Linked DNA regions of Methylibium petroleiphilum PM1. The protein of the gene in region 1 interacts with the protein of each later gene in a pairwise test. Links are inferred from orthologs where the notes say so. Each region holds a gene or a part of one and is shown on either strand. Other genes may lie near its edges.

Region 1 (11,098 bases):
GGCACCGGCGAGCGGCAGCGCTGTCGCGACCTGCCAGCCCCTGGGCAGCCCGGCGATCCGCAGCCGGTGCGGCTCGTGCTCGCGGCCGTGCACGTGCAGGAACACGCCGGTGCCGTTGAAGAAGCCGCGCCGGGCATCGAGGTAGGCCGCGCGCACCGAGGTGTCGAAGGCGTAGACCACGTAGCTCACCACCAGCGCGCCACGGCCGCGGCAGTGCGCTACCCAGCCGGCCTTGTCGCTCTGGATCAGGGGCACGCTGCGATCGCCCTGGCGCGCCTCGAGCTGGGACAGGTGGCGGGCGAACTCCCGCACCAGGTAGCTGCCGGGAATCCACACCGGCAGGCTCAGCGCCTGCTCTTCGGCCGGCTGCGCAATGGTGAGGGTGACGCGGAACTGGTGGGCCAGGGCGTCGGCCACCTCGAGGCGGTAACGGATCATCGAGAACTCGGTTCCGGAAGGCAATGGGAGGCGGCGGGCATCAGCTGCCGGCCGCGGCGATGAAGCAGCTGAGGCTGGCGACCGCGCTGAGCCGGAAGCGCAGCACCAGCCAGGCTCCCAGGCCGTGCGCCGGGTAGATGCGGCGATCGACGAGGTAGCAGATCACCAGCAGCGCACCGAGCAGGGCGAGCCCGGCGTACGGCGGCATCACCACGGCGATCCAGGCCAGCAGCATCGGCAGCACGGCCCAGGCGAACCGGCTCGGCGACGGCACCCGCTGCCGCAGGCCCAGGCCCCAGTGCACGCCCCCGAGGAAGGACACGATCAGCGCCGCGTACTTGGCCAGCGCATCGGTCACGTAGGGGTGCGCATCGGGCCGCACCAGCCAGGTCAGCAGCGCGCCGAGCACGAAGGGAATCAGGCCGGCATAGCCGAGGCGCAGCGCCAACGGGTGCGGAGGCAGGTTGACGTCGGCGGAAGAGGCGGATCCCACGGGGGCCATCGAGGAAGTTCGGAGCGCGGGCGGATTGTCGCCGCAGCCGCGCACGCGTGCGGCGGCACGCCGCTCGCCCGGCTCAGGACTTGCCGACGCTGGCGAGCTGCTTCTCGAGTTGCGGCGCCGTCAGCATGCCCGGCACGCGGGTGCCGTCCTCGAACACGATGGCCGGCGTGCCGTTGACCCGGTGCTTGCGGCTCAGCTCGACGTTGCGCTCCACCGGCGACGCACAGGCGCCCAGCAGCTTGGGCGGCTGCACGCCGTCGACCATCCAGGCGCGCCACGCCACCGAGGCGTCCTTGGCGCACCAGATCGCGTTCGCCTTGTCCGGCGAATCGCCGCCCAGGATGGGCAGCAGGAAGGTGTAGACCGTCAGGTCCTTGACGTTCGAGAGCTCCTTCTCGAAGCGCTTGCAGTAGCCGCAGTTCGGGTCGGCGAAGACGGCAATCTTGCGTGCGCCGGTGCCGGTCTTCCAGACCACCGCGTCCTTCAGCGGCAACGAGGCGAAGTCGATCGCGGTGAGCTTGGCGACACGCTCCTCGGTCAGGTTGCGCTTGGTCTTCAGGTCGAGGATCTCGCCGCGGATCAGGTAGGCGCCCTCGGCGTCGGTGTAGAAGACGTCGTTGCCGATGCGCACCTCGAACAGGCCGGCGATCGGGGCCTTGTTGACCTCGTCGATCTTCGCGCTGCTGTTCAGGCGCTCGCCGAGCGCCTTGCGGATCGCCGCCTCCTGCGGCACCTGGGCCACGGCCGTCAACGCAAGGGTGGTGGCGATGGCTGCGACCGTTGCCGCCGCCAGCGCGGCTGTCTTGAACTTCATGGTGATCCTCGGTGCGCGCGGGAGGGAGGGGCGTCAGCCCCGCAACGCGCGGTCGGTGAGCCAGCGCTTGAGCACCGGCAGGTGATTCACGAGAGTCAGGCCGCGGTTGCGGAGTTCCTTCACCGGGGTACTCTCGTGGGCAAAAAGTTGCAGCAGGCCGTCGGTCACGCGGCCCATCGCCCAGGTGGGAGCGGCGCGGCGGCGGGCGTAGCGCGCCAGCAGCCGTTCGTCGCCCAGCGAGCGCCAGGCCTCGTGCTGCTGGCGCTCGGCGATCACCGCGCACAGCGTGTCGACATCGGCCAGCCCCAGGTTCAGTCCCTGGCCGGCCAGCGGGTGCACCACGTGGGCGGCGTCGCCCAGCAGCACCCAGCCGGGCCCGTGCCAGCGCGTCGCACGCGCCAGTCGCAGCGGCCAGGCCGCGCGGGCGCCGCGAAGCGCCAGCCGGCCGGCCTGGCCATGGCTGGCCTCGTTCAGTGCGCGCTCGAAGGCGCCGTCGTCCAGCGCCAGCAGTTCGGCCGCGCGCGCGTCCGGCAGCGACCAGACCAGGCCGTAGCCGCCCGCCTCGCCCGGCAGGTCGAAGGGCAGCAGCGCCAGCACGTCGGGTGCGCGGAACCATTGCCGGGCGATGCCCTGGTGCGGCCGGTCGCTGGCCAGCCGCGCGGCGATCGCGCGCTGGCCATAGTCGTGGCGTTCGACCTCGATGCCGAGCGCCTCGCGCTCACGCGAATCCTTGCCCTCGCACAGCGCGACCAGCGCCGCCGGCGGGGCCTCGTCGAGCAGCGCGACGTGCGGCGAGAAGCGCAGTGCGGTCGCCAGTTCGCGCTCCAGCGCGGCGGCATCGACGATCCATGCCAGCTCGCCGACGCACTGCTGCCACGCGCTGAAGGCCAGCGTGCCGCCGGCGTCGCCGGCCACCTGCATGTCGAGCACGCGGGTCGCGGCCGACGGCGTGGCCGCACGCAGCGCCTCCCAGACCCGCAACTGCTGCAGCAAGGCCACCGATCGGGCGCCGAGCGCGTAGGTGCGCACATCGGGGCCCTCGGGCGCCGGGGCACCGGACAGTGCCACGCGCAGCCCGAGGCGAGCGAGCGACAAGGCCAGCGCCTTCCCCACCGCGCCGCGGCCCCGCACGCTCACGTCGAAATGCTTCATTGCGATTCACATTGTAGGGAGCCCCTCGTTGCAACAGGGCCGGCGGCACAATGCCCCGACCGCCACTGCACGGGGCCTTCTGCCCTGGCCCATGCCATGCCCGTCTGGCTCCGTCGTTCGCTGATCGCCCTGGCCGTGCTGCTGGGCCTGGCCGTGGCCGCCGCGGCCTACCTCGTCGCAAGCTTCGACCCCAATCGCTACAAGGGCTTGCTGATCGACTGGATGCGCGAGCACAAGGCCCGCACGCTGGCGATCGACGGACCGATCGGGCTGTCGGTCTTTCCCCGCCTCGAGGTGACGCTGCGCGACGTGAAGCTCAGCGAGCACCGGCGCCCCGACGAGTTCGCTGCGCTGCAGGAAGCCACGCTCGCGGTGCAGGTGATGCCGCTGCTGAAGCAGCGGCTGGCGGTCGATCGCGTGTCGGCGCGCGGCGTGCGCGTGAACTACCGCCGCGACGCCGATGGCCGCCGCAACATCGACGACCTGCTGAGCCCCGCCACCGACGCGAAGGACGCCCCCGCCGCCAACGCCTCCTCCCAGGCGCTGGCATTCGATATCAGCGCGATCGAATTCAAGGACCTGCAGGCGACGGTGAAGGACGTGCCACTGGGTCTCGACGGCCGCTTCGTCGTCAAGGAGCTCCGTACCGGCCGCCTGGCCGACGGCGCCGAGTCACCGATCCGCTTCGTCGGCCAGGCCGCGCTGGCACAACCGAAGCTGAACGCCGACGTCGAGCTCACCGGGCAGCTGAAGCTGAGCCTGCCGGCCGGCGCGCCCGCCAGCGTGGCGCTGCGCGACCTGGCGCTGTCGCTGCGCGGCGACGGCTTCGACGTGAAGCAGCTCGATGCCCGCCTTGCCGGCACGCTGGCCTACGACGGCCCGAGCGGTGCGCTGCAGGCCGACAAGCTTCGGCTCACGCTGTCGGGCGAACGCCTGGGGGTGGCGCTGAAGGACAGCACGGTGGCGCTCGACGCGCTGCGCCTGGATCCGCCGAAACGCGCACTGCGGCTCGACGCGCTCGACGTCAAGCTGACCGGCCAACGCGGCGAGGACAGCGTGGCCGCCCAGCTCGCCTGGCCGAAACTCGAGGTCACGGGCGATACGCTGAACGGCAGCGCATTGAAGGGCAGCGCCTCGCTGCAGGGCGGCCCGGCGGTCGGCAAGCTGCAGATGGACTTCGAATCACAGGCGCCGAGCGGCCGCTTCGAACGCATCCGCGTGCCGGGGCTGCGGCTTGCCGTCCAGGGCAGCGGCGCCGGCCGCAGCGTGAACGGCGAGGTGCGCAGCGACCTCACGCTGGCACCGCAGCCGCTGGCCGCCGCGCTCGATGCGCTGCAGTTGAAGCTCGCCTTCACCGACCCGGCACTGCCGCCGGTGAACCTGGCGCTGCAGGGCCAGGCCCAGGCCGGCGCCCAGGACGCGAGCTGGCGCTTCGACGGCGCGATCAACGACCAGAAGTTCACCGCCGGCGGCCGCGCCGACCTGTCGAAGCCGGTGCCCTACGTCGATGCCCAGGCCCGCTTCGCGGCGCTGGACCTGACCCGCTTCGTCGCGCCATCGACCGGCCCGAAGCCCCCGCCGGCCGGCGCCAAGCCCGGCGCGGACTCGCCGGTCGATCTGGGCGGATTGAAGGCACTCGACGGCCGCTTCAGTTTCCGCGCCGGCACGCTGGTCTACCCGCCCTACAGCGTTGCCGATGCGGCGCTGGAGGCCACGCTGGCCGGCGGCGTGCTGCGCGTCAGCGACCTGAGCGGGCGCGCCTGGGGCGGGCGCTTCGCGGCCCAGGCCAGCGCGCAGGCGGCCGCTGACCCGGCGGCGCAGCGCATCGGCCTGAAGCTCGACGCGACCGACGTCGACATCGCCGCGTTGCTGACCGACGTGGCGCAGTTCAGGAAGCTCGAGGGCAAGGGCCGCGTGACGGCCGACGTCACGACGCAGGGCGCCAGCGTGCAGCGCCTCAAGCAGGCGCTCGACGGCAAGGCCGCGTTCCAGCTGCGCGACGGCGCGGTGCGCGGCATCAACCTCGCGAAGACGCTGCGGCAGTGGCGCTCGGCGGTCACGCTGAACAAGGACGCCGTACAGGCCTCGAGCGCCGAGGAAAAGACCGACTTCTCGGAGATCTCCGCCAGCTTCGACATCGCCGACGGCGTGGCGCGCAGCAAGGATCTGTCGGGCAAGAGCCCGTTCCTGCGCGTGGGCGGCGAAGGGCTGGTGGATATCGGCCGCGGCCGCGTCGACTACCTCGCCAAGGCGACCGTCACCGGCACCGCCGAGGGCCAGGGCGGCGCCGATCTCGCGTTGCTGAAGGGCGTGACTGTGCCCGTGCAGTTGGTCGGGCCTTTCGAGGCGGTCGACTACAAGGTGCAATGGTCGGCGGTGAGCGCCGACCTGTTGAGCGGCGCGGCCCGCGGCGCGCTGGGCGACCGGGCCAAGGGCGCACTGGGTGGCCTGCTGGGCGGCAGCGCCGCGCCGTCGGCCGCAGCCAGCGGCGCCTCGGCGCCCTCGGTGAAGGAACAGGCCCGCGACAAGGCGAAGGAGAAGGCGAAGGACGAGCTGAAGAAGCTGTTCGGACGCTGATGCGATGAGCGATATCGACGTGACGATTGCCGGCCTGCACGTGCACCCGGTCAAGTCCTGCGCAGGCGTGAGCCTGCCGGAAGTGCTGCTGATCGAGACCGGCTTCGAGTTCGACCGCGCCTGGATGGTGGTCGACGCCGACGGCGAGTTCCTCAGCCAGCGCGAGCTGCCGCGCATGGCGCTGGTGGCCACCGAGCTGCGCCACAGCGAGCTGGTGCTGCGCGCACCCGGCATGCTGGCGCTGCATCTGGCGCTCGACACCGCGGAGGCCGCAACCCGCGTGCGCGTGTGGGACGACGAGGTCGCCGCCTACGACATGGGCGACCTGGCCGCGCAGTGGTTCAGCGACTTCCTGCGCCAGCCGCTGCGGCTGGTGCGCTTCGACCCCGAGCAGAAGCGCCTGTCGAACCGCGCCTGGACCGGCACGATCGAGGCCGAGAACGCCTTCAGCGACGGCTATCCGATCCTGGTGATCTCCGAGGCCTCGCTCGCCGGCCTGAACGAGCGGCTGGCGGCGAAGGACCTGCCGCCGGTGACGATGCAGCGCTTCCGGCCCAACCTGGTGCTGACGGGCCTGGACGCGCACGGCGAGGACCACCTCGACGAGATCGCCTTCGACACGCCCGAGGGCCCGGTGCGCCTGAAGCTGGTGAAGCCCTGCCCGCGCTGCCCGATCCCGAACGTCGACCCGGCCACCGGCGTCCCGGGCACCGAGCCCGGCGACACGCTGGCCGGCTACCGCGCCGACGAGCGCGTGGGCGGCGCGATCAGCTTCGGCATGAACGCGGTGATCGTCGAAGGCCTGGAGTGCGTGCTGCGCGTCGGGCAGGTCGGCGGCGCGAGCATCCGGTTCTGACCACCCCCCAAGGGCTGGTCTGCGCCCAGCCCGCCCCCCGCGGGGGTCAAGGAAACCTGGGGCGGCCCGGCGTTTCCTTGAGAGCGCGGCTCAGGCCGGCCGTCGCGCCGGCAGCGGGATGCGCTCGGTCTCGCCCGGCACGCGGCCCATGCGGTCGGCTTCCCAGTCGTCGGCGGCCTGGGCGATGCGCTCCTTGCGCGAGGACACGAAGTTCCACCAGATGTGCCGCGGCCCGAGCGGCGCGCCGCCGATCAGCGCCACCCGCGCGGCAGCGCCGTCGGCCGAGCGCAGCGTCACCGTGGACGCGTCGGCCGGCAGCACCGCCAACGTGAACGGCTCGATGCGCGCGACGTTGCCGTCGATCACCAGCTCGTAGGGCGCGTCGATGCCGTAGAGCGCGCGCTCCGTGGCCTCGGCGGGCGTCGGCAGCGCCAGCGCCGCACCCGGCGCCAGCGCGTAATCGACATAGAGCGTCAGCGACAGCGTGCCGACCGGCGAGGCCAGGCCATGCGCGCGGCCGATCAGCAGCCGCAGCGTGGCGCCGCCGTCCTGAAGCTGCGGCAGCCGCGCGGCCGGCGTGTGCTCGAAGCGCGGCGCGGTTTCCTCGTGCTCGGCCGGCAGCGCGGCCCACAGCTGCAGGCCGTGGCTGCGCCGCGCGACGCCGCGCAGGTCCTCGGGCGTGCGCTCCGAGTGCACGATGCCCTGGCCGGCAGTCATCCAGTTGATCGCCCCGGGCTCGATGCGCTGCGAGACGCCGGTCGAGTCGCGATGCTGCATCGCGCCCTCGAACAGGTAGGTCACCGTCGCCAGGCCGATGTGCGGATGCGGCCGCACGTCGTGGTCGTCGGCGGGGCCGGCGGTGATCGGGCCGAAGTGGTCGAAGAACACGAAGGGGCCGACGGCCTGCCGGGCGGCCGACGGCAGCAGGCGGCGCACCGTGAAGCCGCCGCCGAGGTCCTTGCTGTGAGGGGTCAGGAGTTGCAGGGGCATGCCGGGCGTCCGGGAGTCGCGTTGCGGCGAGTGTCGCGCGTTTCACGCGGGTCCGCGCTGCGCCTCCGGTCGGCCCCATGAGCAACGGCGCCCCTCGGGGCGCCGTCGGCGGGGAGCGCGGCGGAGCCGCCGCGCGTGGCCGGACTCAGCCCACCGCGTCGATCACGCCGAGCTCGGCGCTCGTCATCAGCGATTCGATGTCCATCAGGATCAGCATGCGTTCGGCCACGGTGGCGATGCCGATCAGGTGGCTGGTGTCGACGACCGCGCCCATCGACGGTGCCGGCTTGATGGCGTCGTGCGGCAGGTCCAGCACGTCGCTCACCGAGTCGACCACGGCGCCGATGACGCGGCCCTTGACAGCCAGCACGATCACCGCCGTGATGGGCGTGATCTGAGCATCGCAGCCGAACTTCACGCGCAGATCGACCACCGGCACGATCACGCCGCGCAGGTTGATCACGCCCTTGAGGAAGCTCGGGGCGTTGGCGATGCGGGTCGGCGGCTCGTAGCTGCGGATCTCCTGCACCTTCAGGATGTCGATGCCGTACTCCTCGGTGCCGAGGCGGAAGCTGAGGTACTCACGGCCCGGCTGGGCGCCAGCGCCGGCGCGGTTGCCCTGGCGCTGGGCTTCGTGGCGGGCCACTTGGGTGGCGTCGATCATGTCCATGGTGGATCCTCTCGGTGCGGTGTCGGAGCGCCGCGGACGCGGCGCTGCGCGGGATGTCAGAGTGGTTTACGGCAGTTGCGGCGCGGACTGAAGGCCTGCGTGCGCATCCGGACCCGGATCAGAAGGTTTCCCAGTCGTCGCCCGGCGTGGCGGTCGCCGCGGCAGCCGCCACGACCGGGGCCGGCCCGGCGGCGGCCACGGCATCGCGCAGCACCGGCGGCGCCTTGGCGGCGCGCTGGGGTGCCGGCGCGGCCTGCACCGGTGCGCGCGGCGCGCTGGGCGCGGGCAGGCTCGGCGTGGCAGCGGCCGGCCGCGACACCGTGGCATGCGCATCGACGCGGAACACCGAGACCGAAGCGGCCAGACGGATCGCCTGGTCCTTCAGGCTCTCGGCGGCGGCGGCGCTCTCCTCCACCAGCGCGGCGTTCTGCTGCGTCATCTGGTCGAGGTTGGTCACCGCGGTGTTGACCTGGCCGATGCCGTCCGACTGCTCGGCGGCGGCGGCCGTGATCTCGCAGATGATGTCGGACACACGCTGCACCGAACCCACGATCTCGCTCATCGTGCGGCCGGCATCGGCCACCAGCTTGCTGCCCGACTCGACCCGCTCGACGCTCGCGCCGATCAGGTCCTTGATCTCCTTGGCGGCCTGGGCGCTTCGCTGCGCCAGGTTGCGCACCTCGCCGGCCACCACCGCGAAGCCGCGGCCCTGCTCGCCGGCACGGGCGGCTTCCACCGCCGCGTTGAGCGCCAGGATGTTGGTCTGGAAGGCGATGCCGTCGATCACGCCGATGATGTCGGCGATCTTCTTGCTGCTCGCGTTGATGTCGTCCATCGTCGACACGACCTGCGACACCACCTGGCCGCCCTTGGCCGCCGTGGCCTGGGCCGACGACGCGAGCTGGTTGGCGGTGCGGGCGGACTCGGCGGTCTGCTTGACCGTGCCGGTGAGCTGCTCCATCGAGCTCGCGGTTTCCTGCAGGTTGCTCGCGGTCTGTTCGGTGCGGGCGCTGAGGTCCTGGTTGCCGGTCGCGATCTCGCTGCTGGCGGTGGTGATGCTGTCGGTGCTCAGGCGCACCGCACTCACCATGTCGCGCAGCGAGGTCTGCATCTTGCCCAGGCTGCGCTGCAGGTCGGCCACCTCGTCGCGGCCCGTGGCCTCGATGGGCTGCGACAGGTCGCCGGCGGCGATCGCCTGCGTGCTGGCCGCAGCGCGGCGCAGCGGCGCCGTCACCGACCGGGTCAGGACCCAGGCGCTCAGGCTGCCGAGGACGATGGACACACCGGCCAGCACCAGCAGCATCAGCTTGCTGCGCTGCACGTCGGCCTTCACCGCAGCGGCGCTCTGCACGGCCAGCTCGCGCTCAAAGTTGCTGAAGTCCTCGATGGCCGCCAGGTAGACCTTGGAGGCCGGCAGCAGGCTCTTCTCCAGGAGCAGCTCGACCGCCGTGACGTCGCCGGCCTTCAGCAGTGCCAGCGCCGCTTCGCGCTGGTCGATGTAGGCCTTGCGCTTGCCGGAGATGTCGGCGAACAGTGCCTTGCTGCGCTCATGGCTCAGCTCGGCCTCCAGTTCCTTCTGCACGCGCGTGATCTGCTCGCTGGTGTCCTTCATCTGCGGCGTGAGGAACGCGCTCATCTGCGGCAGGCCGCCCGACTTCACGATCGCGATGGTGCGGCTGACGTTGAGCGTGGTCAGGTTCTTCCATTCGTCGGCCCGCGCCACGCGATGCTCCACGTCGAGCGCGCTGTCGAAGCCCCGCTCGGTCATCACGAGTCGCGAGAACGAGAGCATGACGATCAGCACCAGCAACAACAGCACGGTGCCGAAGCCTGCCCCGAGTCGGGCGCCGATCTTCAGTTGGTCGAGTTTCATCTTGGAGTCTTTCCGGGAGAGCGGGAATCGGTTCGGGCGGAGACGGCCCCTCAGTGGCGCGAGCGCCGCACCAGCGATCCCACGTCGAGGATGAGGGCGACGCGGCCGTCACCCATGATGGTGGCGCCGGAGATGTCGTCGACCTTGCGGTAGTTGGCCTCGAGGTTCTTCACCACGACCTGCTGCTGGCCGATCAGCTCGTCCACCAGCAGCGCGATGCGGCCGCCCTCGGCCTCGATCACGACCATGATCTCGCTGGCGTGCTCGTCGTTCGAGCGCGGCACATGGAACAGCTGCTCGAGCTCGAGCACCGGCATGTATTCCTCGCGCACCTCGACCACGCGGCCGCTGCCGCCGACGGTCTTGATGACGTTCTCGCCGACCTGGAAGCTCTCGACCACGCTGGACAGTGGCAGGATGTAGACCTCGTCGCCGACACCCACGCTCATGCCGTCCATGATGGCCAGCGTGAGCGGCAGGCGCACCGCGACGCGCATGCCGTAGCCTTCGGCCGAGTCGATCTCGACGGTACCGCCGAGCGAAGCGATGTTCTTCTTGACCACGTCCATGCCGACACCGCGGCCGGACACATCGGTCACCACCTCGGCGGTGGAGAAGCCGGGCTCGAAGATCAGCGCCCAGACCTCGCCGTCGCTCAGCGAGTCGGGGGCATGCAGGCCGCGCTCGCGCGCCTTCTTCAGCAGCTTCTCGCGCGACAGGCCCTTGCCGTCGTCGCGCACCTCGATGACGATGCTGCCGCCCTGGTGGGACGCCGCCAGCGTGATCGTGCCGACCTCGGGCTTGCCCTTGGCGCGACGTTCCTCCGGCATCTCGATGCCGTGGTCGCAGGAGTTGCGCACCAGGTGGGTCAGGGGGTCGGTGATCTTCTCGACCAGGCTCTTGTCCAGCTCGGTCGCTTCGCCCTGCGTCACCAGCTCGACCTGCTTGCCGAGCTTGCTGGCCAGGTCGCGCAGCATGCGCGGGAAGCGGCTGAACACCGTCTGCATCGGGATCATGCGGATCGACATCACCGCTTCCTGCAGGTCGCGGGTGTTGCGGTCCAGCGCCGTCAGGCCCGAGACCATGCTCTGGTAGAGCACCGGATCGAGGTGGGTGCTGTTCTGCGCCAGCATGGCCTGGGTGATGACGAGTTCGCCCATCAGGTTGATCAGCTGGTCGACCTTCTCGACCGACACGCGGATCGACGATGCCTCCAGCGTGGCGGC
Region 2 (11,325 bases), 3.3 Mb from region 1 along the record:
CCAGCAGCAGCGAGGCCACCTGCTCGTCGCCGCCCAGCACCTCCTTCGCGAAGGCCGGGAACATCGACAGGAACACCGCGCCGAAGAACCACATCCACGAGATGCCGAGCAGCGAACGGAACACCACCAGGTTGCCGTGCGCGAGCTTCAGGTTGCGCCAGGTCTCGCTGACCGGGTTCCAGTTGATCACCAGCGCCGGGTCGGTGGGCGGCGAGGCCGGCACGAGCTGCGCGGTGGCGCGGCCGAGCAGCGCCACGCCCAGGCAGGCGAAGGCCACGTAGTGCCGGCCCACGTCGGGCACCGCCACCAGCAGGCCTCCGGCCACCTGGCCGAGCAGGATGGCGACGAAGGTGCCCATCTCGACCATGCCGTTGCCGCCGGTCAGTTCGCGCTCGCCCAGGTGCTGCGGCAGGTAGGAGAACTTGACCGGGCCGAACAGCGTGGAATGCAGCCCCATCAGGAACACGCAGGCCAGCAGCGTTGGCACGTGGGCAGTCCAGAAGCCGAAGCCGGCGAGCAGCATGATCGCGATCTCCAGCGTCTTCACGAAGCGGATCACGCGTGTCTTGTCGAACTTGTCGGCCAGCTGGCCCGAGGTGGCCGAGAACAGCAGGAAGGGCAGGATGAACAGCGCGCCGATCGCCAGCCCGGCCAGCGCGGGGGGCAGCCACGCCACCTGCAGCTGGTAGGTGACCAGCACGGTGAAGGCGAACTTGAACAGGTTGTCGTTGCCGGCGCCGAGGAACTGGGTCCAGAAGAAGGGCGCGAAACGCCGTTGCGTCAGCAGCGCGAACTGGTTGGGCGGGTGCGGGGGGGCGGCGTCGCTCAAGCGGGCTCCGGGTCGGGCGGTGGCGAGGCGCAGCTTAACGGCTGCCGCGCGCCACCGCCCGATCCTCGGCTCGGCGTCACCAGCGGTAGGCCAGCGACACGACGGCGCGCCGCTGCGTGCCGAACCAGCAGTCGCCGCGCTCCAGGCAGGTGGCGATGTAGGTCTTGTCGGTCAGGTTGTTGACGTTCAGTGACAGCGTCCACGGCCCCGTGTCGTAGCTGACCAGCAGGTCCAGCAACGTGACGGACGGAACGCGGTTGTTGCCCGACCCATCCCAGGACGGACCGGCATAGCGCATGCCGCCGCCGGCCCGCAGCCCGGGCATGCCCGCGGCGCCGAAGCGATGCACCGCCCACAGCGAGGCGGCGTGCTTCGGGATGCTGCTGAGCTGCTCGCCGCGGTTCACGTCGATCGCGCCGGTGAGCCGGGCGCGGGTGTAGGAATAGTTGGCCAGCAGCTGCCACGCGGCGAAGGTCGCGGTCGCGTCGAGTTCGAGGCCGTCGACGGTGGACTCGCCGACCTGGATCGAGTAGTTCACGTCGGCCGGGTCGTTGGCGAGCCGGTTGCTCTCCTTCAGCCGGAACACCGCCGCCGACGCGCTCACCGGCGCATCGGCCGGCATCCACTTGACGCCGGTTTCCAGCTGCCGGCCGCGCGAGGGCTCGAACGGCCGGCCGCCGCGCGCCGGGCTGGTCGTGCCGGCCACCGGCTGGAAGGACTCCGAGTAGCCGGCGTAGGGCGACCAGCCGCCGTCGGCCAGGTAGACGATGCCCAGGTTCTTCGAGTTCGCCGAGTCCTTGGCGGCATCGGTCTTCGCCTTGTCGTGGCGCAGGCCGGCGGTGAGCACCCAGCGTTCGTCGAACTTGACCTGGTCCTGGATCAGCAGGCCGACGTTGCGCACGCGCGAGTCGCTGACGAAGCTTTGCGCAGGGTCGAGCGCCGGCAAGGGGGAGGTGCCGTAGACCGGATCGAAGGGATCCAGCGGCGTCATCAGGAAGCTGCCACGGTCGATGTGCAGCATGCGGTGCGACATGTAGTCGACGCCGGTCAGCAGCGTGTGCGTGGTGCGCCCGAACGCGAGCTTGCCCTGCAGCAGCAGGTCGGCGTTGTTGATGCGCGAGCGGTCGTCGGCCACGTAGCCGTAGCGGTTCAGGTAGGTGTTGTTGGTGGGGTCGACGGTGTCCACCTGGCCGTCCGCGCCGACGTACTGGCTCCAGTCGGCGTAGGCGGTGGCGAGATGGCCGGTCACGTTGTCGCGCCGCAGGTGATGGCGCAGCGTCCACTGCGCGTTCAGCTGCTGCTCGAGCTCCCAGCCGAAGCGCTTGCGCGTGCCGCCGTAGGTGTCCCAGTCGGGTTCGCCGACGAACACCTCGGGGTCGATGCGGCGGCCGTTCGGCGCCTTGTTGAGCGTACCTGCGATCGGAAAGAAGCCGTTCTGGTTGAGGCTTCTGTCCTTCTGGTATTCGCCGTAGACCGTCAGCGAGGTGCCGGCCAGCGGTTGCCAGCGGAGCGAGGGCGCGAACAGCGTGCGCTCCTGGTCGGCGTACTTGACCTGGCTGCCGCTGTCCTTGCGCAAGGCGATCACGCGGTAGGCGAGGCGGCCGTCGTCGACGAGCGCGCCGCCCAGGTCGGCCGCGACCTGCTTGTGGTCGTCGTTGCCGAGTTGCACCTGCACTTCCCGCTGTGCCTCGGCGGACGGCCGCTTGGACACCAGGTTCACCACGCCGCCCGGCCCGTTCTGGCCGGCCATCACCGAGGCCGGCCCGCGCAGCACATCGATGCGCTCGAAGGCATAGGGCTCGTTGCGCACGCTGCCCCAGTAGCCGGTGATCGGCAGGCGCAGCCCATCGAGCAGCGTGGAGCCCTCGCTGCCGCCGCGCATCGCGTAGTAGTCGCCGCGGTTGTCGAGGCCGTACATCTCGGCGCGCACGCCGGGCGTGTAGCGCAGCACCTCCTGGATCGTCAGCGAGTTCTGATCTCGCACCTGCTCGGCGCCGATCACCGAGATCGACTGCGGCACTTCGTTGAGCGGCGTGTCGGTCTTGGTCGCCGTGGCGCTGCGCCGGGCGGTGTAGCCCGGCACCGGGCCGGTCGCCGTCTCGGCCTGGGAGGTGGCCTTCACTTCGGGCAGCGTGCTGGCGGCCTCGTCGGACGGCGTGGCCGCCGGCGGCGCAACGGGGGGCGGGGTCTGCTGGGCGAGAGCCCACGGTGCACAGGTCAGCAAGGCGCAGGCGAGGGCGCCCACGCGGGGAGTGGCAAGCATCGGATCGTTCCTTTGGTCGTGTCGAACACACAGAACCGCTGGCGACGGGCTTGCGGTGGCTCCTCGGTCATCTCCGCGACGCGCGATCCCCGCCGGCTGCCCGGCGGAGGAGAATCTTTACGTTGCGTGATTGATAGTGATTCGCATTTAGTAGCTTACACTAAGCCGCAACTTTTGAGGAGGGCGCGTTGCAGTCCGCGAGGCTGCGTGCCCGGGCGCGAAGAGACGCGAAGGCATGCGCAAGACCGACCACCCGCAACGGGCCTACTGGCTGAAGACGCTGCACCAATGGCACTGGATCAGCTCGGCGGTCTGCCTGCTGGGCATGCTGCTGTTCAGCGTCACCGGCATCACGCTCAACCACGCCGCGCAGATCGAGAGCCGGCCGGCCGTGACCGCCCGCGAACTGCAGCTGCCGCCGGAACTGAAGGCTCTGGTGACGCCGGATGTGTTGCCGTCGTCGCCGCGCGCGCCCTTGCCCGCGCGCCTGGCCGACTGGATCCAGACGCAGATCGCGGTCGACGTGCGAGGCCGCGACGCCGAGTGGTCCGACGAGGAGCTCTACATCTCGCTGCCGCGCCCCGGCGGCGACGCCTGGCTGCGCATCGACCGCGAGAGCGGCGCGGCGGAGTACGAGCGCACCGACCGCGGCTGGATCTCCTACCTCAACGACCTGCACAAGGGGCGCCACACCGGGGTGGCGTGGTCGTGGTTCATCGACCTGTTCGCGGTCGCCTGTCTGGTGTTCTGTCTGACCGGCCTGTTCATCCTGAAGCTGCACGCGGCCAACCGGCCGACCACCTGGCCGATCGTGGGCCTGGGACTGGTGATCCCGCTGCTGCTCACCCTGCTGTTCATCCACTGAAGAAGAAAGCCCTGCCATGCACGTGCGTTACTCCATCGCGCTGAGCGCCGCGGCGCTCGGTGTCCCGGCTCTGGCGGCCGACCTGGCGGTCGGTGTCGAGGTGCCCCGGTTGACCGTCGCCGAATACCACCGCCCCTATGTCGCGATGTGGGTCGAGCGCGCCGACCAGGGCGTCGCCGCCAACCTCGCGGTCTGGTACGCCACCGCCAAGAAGGACGGCGAGGGCGCGAAGTGGCTGAAGGACATGCGCCAGTGGTGGCGCCGCAGCGGCCGCGAACTGCAGGTGCCGGCCGACGGCCTGACCAGCGCCACACGCCCGGTGGGCAAGCACAGGCTCAGCTTCAACGACAGCGCCAAGCCGCTCGGCAAGCTGGCGCCCGGCGACTACAAGCTGGTGGTCGAGGCGGCCCGCGAGTCCGGCGGTCGCGAGCTGCTGAGCATCCCCTTCCAGTGGCCGCCCGCCAAGGCGCAGCAGCTGAGTGCCCAGGGCAGCAGCGAGCTCGGCGAAGTCACGCTCGAGCTCAAGCCCTGAACCGCCATCGGACCCCTCACCCCGTCCAGGAGATCCCCATGTCCCGTTCCCGTTTCGCGCTCGTCGTCACGACGGCGCTCGCCTTCGGTCTGTCGGTGCCGCTGGCGCGCGCCCACAGCAGCTTCCTGGTGCCCTCGTCGACCGTGCTGTCCAAGCCTCAATGGGTCACGATCGACGGGGCCTCCGGCAACGACATCTTCTACTTCAACCACGCGCCGCTGCGGCTCGACGGGCTGGCGGTCACCGCGCCGGACGGCAGCGCCGTGGCGCCCGAGAACGTGGTGGTCGGCAAGCTGCGCAGCGTGTTCGACCTGAACCTCACGCAGGCCGGCACCTACCGCGTGGCCAACGGCTTCAGCGGCGTGACGGCGCGCTACAAGGACGCGGCCACCGGCCAGAACAAGGGCTTCCGCGGCACGGCCGAGAACTTCGCCAAGGAGGTCCCGGCCGATGCGCCCGAACTGACGGTCAACGAAGGCATCAGCCGCCTCGAGACCTTCATCACCGTTGGCAAACCCAGCGCGATCCAGCCGACCGGCAAGGGCCTGGAGTTCGTGCCCGTCACGCACCCCAACGACCTGTTCACCGGCGAGGCGGCGACGTTCGGTTTCCTGCTCGACGGCCAGCCGGCCGCAGACCTCGAGGTCGAGATCGTCTTCGGCGGCACCCGCTACCGCGACAAGATCGGCGAGATGACGCTGAAGACCGACGCGAAGGGCCAGGTCAAGGTCAACTGGCCGCAGCCCGGGCTCTACCGCCTGGAGGTCAGCACCAGGGACGGCAAGACCACGCTGAAGCAGGCCAAGGAGCGCCGGCTGGTCTACGCCGCGGTGCTGGAAGTGCTGCCGCAATGACGGGCCGACCGCCCCCGAGCGCCGCGGCCGCATGACGACACGCCTGTCCTTCGCCGACCTGCCCCTGCCGGGCTACCGCCACGACGGTGGGGTCGCGCCGCGCCTGCTGGCCGCCGCCGTGCAGGAGCTGGGCGGGCCGACGATGGGCACCCGCTGGAGCGTGAAGTACTGGCATGCGCCGGCCACGCCCGGCCCGGCCCGCCGCGAGGTCCGCGAGGCGATCGAGATCGCGCTGGACCTGGTGGTGCGCCAGATGAGCACCTGGGAGGACGACTCCGACCTGAGCCGCTACAACCGCGCCGCGCCGGGCCGCTGGCAGAAACTGCCCGAGCCCCTCTTCAGCGTGCTGCAGCACGCGCTCGAACTGGCGCGCGCCACCGGTGGGGCCTACGACCCGACCGTCGGCCCCGCGGTCAACCTCTGGGGCTTCGGCCCCGACCCGGCGCGCCGCGATGCGCCGACGGAAGGCGATCTGGAGATGGCGCGCCGCCGCATCGGCTGGCAGCGCGTGCAGCTCGACGTCGAGCAGCGCCGTGCACGCCAGGATGGCGGCACCTACGTCGACCTGTCGTCGATCGCCAAGGGCTATGCGGTCGACGCCGTCGCGCGTGCGCTGCAGCGGCTGGGTTGCGGCAACGCGCTCGTCGAGGTCGGCGGCGAGCTGCTCGGCATGGGCCGCCGGCCCGATGGGCAGCCGTGGCGGGTGGCGGTCCGGCTGCCCGGACTGGAACAGGGCGATGCCGGTCCGGTGCTCGCACTCAAGGGGCTGGCGGTCGCGACCTCCGGCGACGACTTCCGCTGCTTCGAGACCGACGACGGCGAGCGCCATTCCCACACCATCGACCCGCGCACCGGCCGGCCGGTGCGGCACGCGCTGGCGTCGGTGACGGTCGTGCACGCGCAATGCATGCAGGCCGACGCGCTGGCCACGGCGCTGACGGTGCTCGGGCCCGATGAGGGCTGGACCTACGCCGAGCGGGAGCGGCTGGCCGTGCTGTTCATCCGCCGTGCTGCGGATGGCGGCCACGAGGCCCGCCCGACGGCCGGGTTCGAAGCACTGCTGGCATGACGCCGCTGTCCGACGACGCGCTGCGGGCGCTCGCCGCGGGCGGGACCGTGCTGTCCTATGTGGCGCTGTGCGCCGGCACCTGGCGCGCGCACCGGGCGCGCGAAGCCCGGGTGGCGCGTGCGGCCGCCGCCCTGGCGCCGGCCGCGGAGGGCGCGCAACCGGTGCTGGTGGCGCACGCCAGCCAGACCGGCAACGCCGAACAGATCGCCTGGCAGACCGCGCAGGCGCTGCACACGGCCGGCGTGCCGGCGCGCATCGCGAGTCTGGCGGAGTTGCAGGCCGGTGATCTGGCGGCGGCGGAACGGGCCCTGTTCATCGTCAGCACCTACGGCGAAGGCGATCCACCCGATGCGGCGGCGCCGTTCGTGCGCCGCTTGATGGCCCAGGCCGCCGAGACGCCCCTCGCGCTCGAGAGCCTGCACTGCGCCGTGCTGGCGCTCGGCGATCGCGAGTATCAGCACTACTGCGGTTTCGGCCGCGCGCTCGACACCTGGTTGCGCCGGCAGGGAGCGCAGGCGATGTTCGAGCGCATCGACGTCGACGGGGGCGATGCCCTGGCGCTGCAGCAGTGGCAGCACCAGGTGGCGCGCCTGGCGGGCACCAGCGATCTGCCGGACTGGCAGCTCGCGGCGGCATTCGAGCCGTGGCGGCTGGCGCATCGCCGGTTGCTCAACCCCGGCAGCGCCGGCGGCCCCTGCTTTCACCTGGAGCTCGAGGCCCCGGCCGGCGCGGCGCCGAGCCCGGACTGGCAGGCCGGCGACCTGGTGCAGGTGCTGCCGCCCGGCGACGGCGAACGCCCGCGCGAGTACTCGATCGCCTCGCTGCCCGCCGATGGCCGCGTGCACCTGCTGGTGCGCCAGGAACGGCACGCCGACGGCACGCCGGGCCTGGCGTCCGGCTGGCTCACCGAGCGGGCCGCGATCGGCGACGAGATCGCGCTGCGGCTGCGCGCCCACGGCAACTTCCGCCTCGGCGACAACGCCGGCCGTCCGCTGATCCTGGTCGGCAACGGCACCGGCCTGGCCGGCCTGCGCGCCCACCTCAAGGCCCGCGCCGCGGCCGGACACGGCGCGAACTGGCTGGTGTTCGGCGAGCGCCATGCCGCGCACGACGCCTACTACCGCGACGAGATCGCTGCCTGGCAGGCCAGCGGCGTGCTCGAACGCACCGACCTCGTGTTCTCGCGCGACCAGCCGGGCAAGCGCTATGTGCAGGACCGCCTGCGCGAGCAGGCCGACGTGCTGCGCGACTGGGTTACCCGCGGTGCCGCGCTCTACGTCTGCGGCAGCCGGGTCGGCATGGCCGCGGGCGTGGAGGCCGCGCTGGTCGACGTGCTGGGCCGCGACGCGGTCGATCGGCTCATCGAGACCGGCCGGCTGCGGCGCGACGTGTACTGAGCGTGTCCCGACAGGGCCCGTGAGCGGCGGCCCGCCGCGTCACACCTCGGCCCACTGGCGCAGCAGGTTGTGATAGTGGCCGGTGAGGCTCAGCACCTCGGGGCAATCGCCGAGCTTCTCGCGCAGTTTCTGGATGTCCTGGTCGAGCTCGAACAGCAGGTGGCGCTGCCCGTCGTCGCGCACCATGCTCTGCGTCCAGAAGAACGAGCACACGCGCGTGCCACGCGTCACCGGCTCGACGCGATGCAGGCTGGTCGACGGGTAGAGGATCAGGTCGCCGGCCGGCAGCTTGACCTCGTGCGTGCCGTAGGTGTCGACCACGACCAGCTCGCCGCCGTCGTAGTCGTCCGGGTCGCTGAGGAACAGCGTGCTCGACAGATCGGTGCGCAGGCGCAGGTGGGTGCCCGGCACCGAGCGCACTGCGCCGTCGATGTGCAGGCCGTAGTGCTCGCCGCCCTCGTAGCGGTTGAACAGCGGCGGCACGGTGCGCAGCGGCAGTGCGGCCGAGACGAACAGCGGATGAACCAGCAGCGCCTTCAGGATGGTCTCGCCGAGTTCGCGGCCCACCGGCGACAGCTCGGGCAACTGGCGGTTCTGCTTGACTTGGGCGCCCTGCGGGCCGACGGTGGCGCGGCCATCGACCCAGTCGGTGGCGTCGAGCCGCGTGCGGATGTCGGCGACCTGATCGCGCGTCAGGACCTCGGGCACGTGCAGCATCATGATGGTCTTCGGCCTTTCAATGCAGCGAGCCTCTCCGGGGAGAGGCTCGCGAGTTTCGCACCCGGCCGGGTGCATCGGCGATTCAGCAGGTCAGAAGCTGAAGTTCGCGGTGAGCAGCGCGTTGCGCTCGGCGCCCGGCACGTAGCGCGAGCCACCGTTGTTGATCGCCGCGATGTACTCTTTGTCGAACACGTTGTAGATATTGAGCTGCAGCGACAGATTCTTCGTCACGTCGTAGGCCAGCATCGCATCGGCCACCCAGTAGTCGGGCGTCTCGAGCAGGTTGCTCGTGGTCACGAGATTGCTGCTCCGGGCCACCGTGTCCACGTACCGTGCGCCGCCGCCGACGGTCAACCCGAAGGGCAGCTTGTAGGTGGCCCAGGAGGTGAAGGTGATCTTCGGCGTGAAGACGATCACGCCGCCCTGGTTGGCCGCCGTGCCCTTGAGGATCTCCGAATCCATATAGGCCAGGCCCGCACTGAGGCTCAGCGCCGGAGTGATCTGGCCGATCAGGCCGAGTTCGGCGCCGTCGACGCGACGCTTGCCTACCTGGGAATAGGTCGGCGGCGTTGCACCGTCGGAGAGGAGCTCGTTCTTGTTCTCGCTGCGGAAGATCGCGCCGACGGCCGAGAGTTTGCCGTCGAGCAGATCCCATTTGCTGCCGATCTCGATGTTGCTACCCTCCTGCGGATCGAGGTCCGGCCGGTTCGCACTGTTCTCCTGGCTGCTGAGCGCGAAGTTGCTGCCGCCCGGCGGCTGGAAGGAATTGGACACGGTCGCGTAGATGCTGCCGTTGGGCGCCGGCTTGAACACGGCTCCAACCTTCCAACTCAGCAGGCTGTCGGTCAGCGACAACGGTGCGTTCTGGACCAGCGACTCCGGCGTCGTGGCGGTGGCCGCGGTGAAGGTCGAACCGTTGGTCTCGGCGTGGAACTTCTCCCAACGCACGCCGCCATTGAGCAGCCATTGCTCCGACAGCTTGAGCGTGTCGAAGGCATAGACCGCCGCGCTCAGCGTGTTTCCGCGTGTGTAGGCGCCCTTGTACGGCGGCGTCAGGAACACGTCGCTCCGGTTCGGGTCGTACAGGTTCGCGGGCACCTGCTGCAGCGAGGCGGGCAGGGTCGTGTTGGTGAGCGTCTGCGGCGTGATAGTGCGTTGGCGTTCGTAGATCAACTCGAAGCCGGTCGACAGCGAGTGCTCCACGGCGCCGGTCTTGAACTCGGCGTTCAGGTTGGTCTGGTTCGTCAGGATGTCGTTGCTCTGGCGTTTGCCCTGACGCGATCGGGCCACCGTGTAGGTTGCCGGATCGCCGCTGCTGGTGTTGACCGCGTTCACACCCGTCACCAGAAGATCCTGCTCGGCGCGGCCGAGGCGCGTCGTGTTGCGCAGCGTGTAGCCGGGCGCGAGGGTGTGCTCGATGCGCGCGGTGAGCATGTCCACCGTCACGTCATCGTGGTCATTGCGGGAGCCGTAGAAGTTCTTCGAGTTCACCGCGGGGCCGGTGGCCGTGGGCGAGCTGAAGATGTAGCCGGGCAAACCAAAGGTCGAGACGCCGCCATCCGGCGTGTTGTCGTGCTTGACGTGCAGGTAGCTCAGGACGGTGCGGGTCGGCGTGCCCAGGCCGAAGGCCAGCGACGGCGCAAAGCCCCAGCGTTTGGTCTTCACCTCGTCACGCCCCGGGACCCCATAGTCCTGCGCCATCAGGTTGAGGCGGAAGGCCGAGCCGGGGATCGCCAGATCCAGTGCGCGGTTCAGGTCGAGCGTGGCGCGCTTGCGGTCGTCGGTGCCGAGGGTGACGCTGGCATTGCCGAAGTTCTGCAGCTGCGGCGACTTCGAGATCATGTTGACGTAGCCCGACGACGCGCCACGCCCGTTGTCCGAGCCCGACGGACCCTTGATCACCTCAACCTGCTCGAGATTGAAGGTGTCGCGCGAGATGCTGCCCAGGTCGCGGATGCCGTCGACGAAGATGCTCGCCGAGGTGTCGAAGCCGCGCATGAAGATCGCGTCGCCGGTCTGCGTGTTGCCGTTCTCGCCCATCTGCAGCGTGATGCCGGGCGTGTTGCGCAGCGCTTCGGTCAACGAGGTGGCACCTTGCTGCTGCAGCACTTCCTTCTTGATGACCGTGATGGTCTGCGGCGTGTCCACCAGCGGCTGGGTGAACTTGGGCGAGGCCGACACATCGGCCTTGATGCCGTTGTCGGCTGCCGCCTTCGCCTTGATCTCCGGCAGCACCTGCGTGCTGGCCGGCGCCGAAGCGGCGTCGGCGGGCACTGCAGCCTGCTGGGCGTGCACGGCGGCTGGAATGGCGAGCACGGCGAAGGCGGCGGCGGCCGAAGCGGTCCGTCGTGGGGGATGGGCGTGCTTGCGAGCCTGGATGTAGGCCATGGGTTCTCCTCGGTGTGGTCGAAACGGCGAAACGGGCACAGAGGCTGGCTCTCTGCGGCAATCCCGACCGCGTTTCGACGCGAGGAAAAGCAGATGGCTGACCGGGGGGCTGTCAGGGATCGACAGCGCTCAGTCAATGATGATAATTATTCGTATTAAGATTTGTCAAATTATTGTCGAATCGTGTGACCGCGGTGCGCCGATGCCGGCCTGAGGATTGCAGCGCTGAGATTTGTGGCTCATGAAGAAAGTTGGCGACCACTCATTGACCAGCCGCCCCCCAGCGCCTTGAACAGATCCAGTGCCGCCGTCAGCCGGGCCAGCCGCAGCTGCGCCAGCTGGTCGATCGACGAGAACAGCGTCCGCTGCGCGTCCAGCACGCTGGTCAGGTCGTCGGCGCCCTCGCGG

Evidence for each region.
Region 2: the proteins of MPE_RS02960 (region 1) and MPE_RS18825 interact in binary tests that used the Escherichia coli proteins (3 or more experiments, as listed by UniProt). The link is inferred for Methylibium petroleiphilum PM1 from one-to-one orthologs.

Annotation. Positions count from the first base shown.
Region 1 is NC_008825.1:613,718-624,815, reverse strand. Bases 4,642-7,413 are described here. They hold MPE_RS02960 (MOSC domain-containing protein), read left to right. Parts: upstream 4,642-5,487; coding sequence 5,488-6,339; downstream 6,340-7,413. Other genes in these bases: MPE_RS02955 (pirin family protein), read right to left, coding at 6,430-7,329; MPE_RS02965 (AsmA family protein), read left to right, coding at 4,642-5,483. In the rest of the region: MPE_RS02985 (M61 family metallopeptidase), read right to left, coding at 1-438; MPE_RS02980 (DUF3429 domain-containing protein), read right to left, coding at 479-940; MPE_RS02975 (DsbC family protein), read right to left, coding at 1,014-1,754; MPE_RS02970 (FAD-dependent monooxygenase), read right to left, coding at 1,788-2,906; more of MPE_RS02965, read left to right, coding at 3,003-4,641; MPE_RS02950 (chemotaxis protein CheW), read right to left, coding at 7,475-7,999; MPE_RS02945 (methyl-accepting chemotaxis protein), read right to left, coding at 8,118-9,872; MPE_RS02940 (chemotaxis protein CheA), read right to left, coding at 9,923-11,098.
Region 2 is NC_008825.1:3,936,616-3,947,940, reverse strand. What follows is about bases 5,610-8,608. They hold MPE_RS18825 (sulfite reductase subunit alpha), read left to right. Parts: upstream 5,610-6,408; coding sequence 6,409-7,809; downstream 7,810-8,608. Other genes in these bases: MPE_RS18820 (Fe2+-dependent dioxygenase), read right to left, coding at 7,849-8,529; MPE_RS18830 (FAD:protein FMN transferase), read left to right, coding at 5,610-6,412. Outside these bases: MPE_RS18855 (MFS transporter), read right to left, coding at 1-829; MPE_RS18850 (TonB-dependent siderophore receptor), read right to left, coding at 906-3,092; MPE_RS18845 (PepSY-associated TM helix domain-containing protein), read left to right, coding at 3,328-3,957; MPE_RS18840 (DUF2271 domain-containing protein), read left to right, coding at 3,974-4,489; MPE_RS18835 (DUF4198 domain-containing protein), read left to right, coding at 4,528-5,343; more of MPE_RS18830, read left to right, coding at 5,375-5,609; MPE_RS18815 (catecholate siderophore receptor Fiu), read right to left, coding at 8,620-10,917; MPE_RS18810 (efflux transporter outer membrane subunit), read right to left, coding at 11,157-11,325. UniProt on the Escherichia coli protein: Component of the sulfite reductase complex that catalyzes the 6-electron reduction of sulfite to sulfide. This is one of several activities required for the biosynthesis of L-cysteine from sulfate.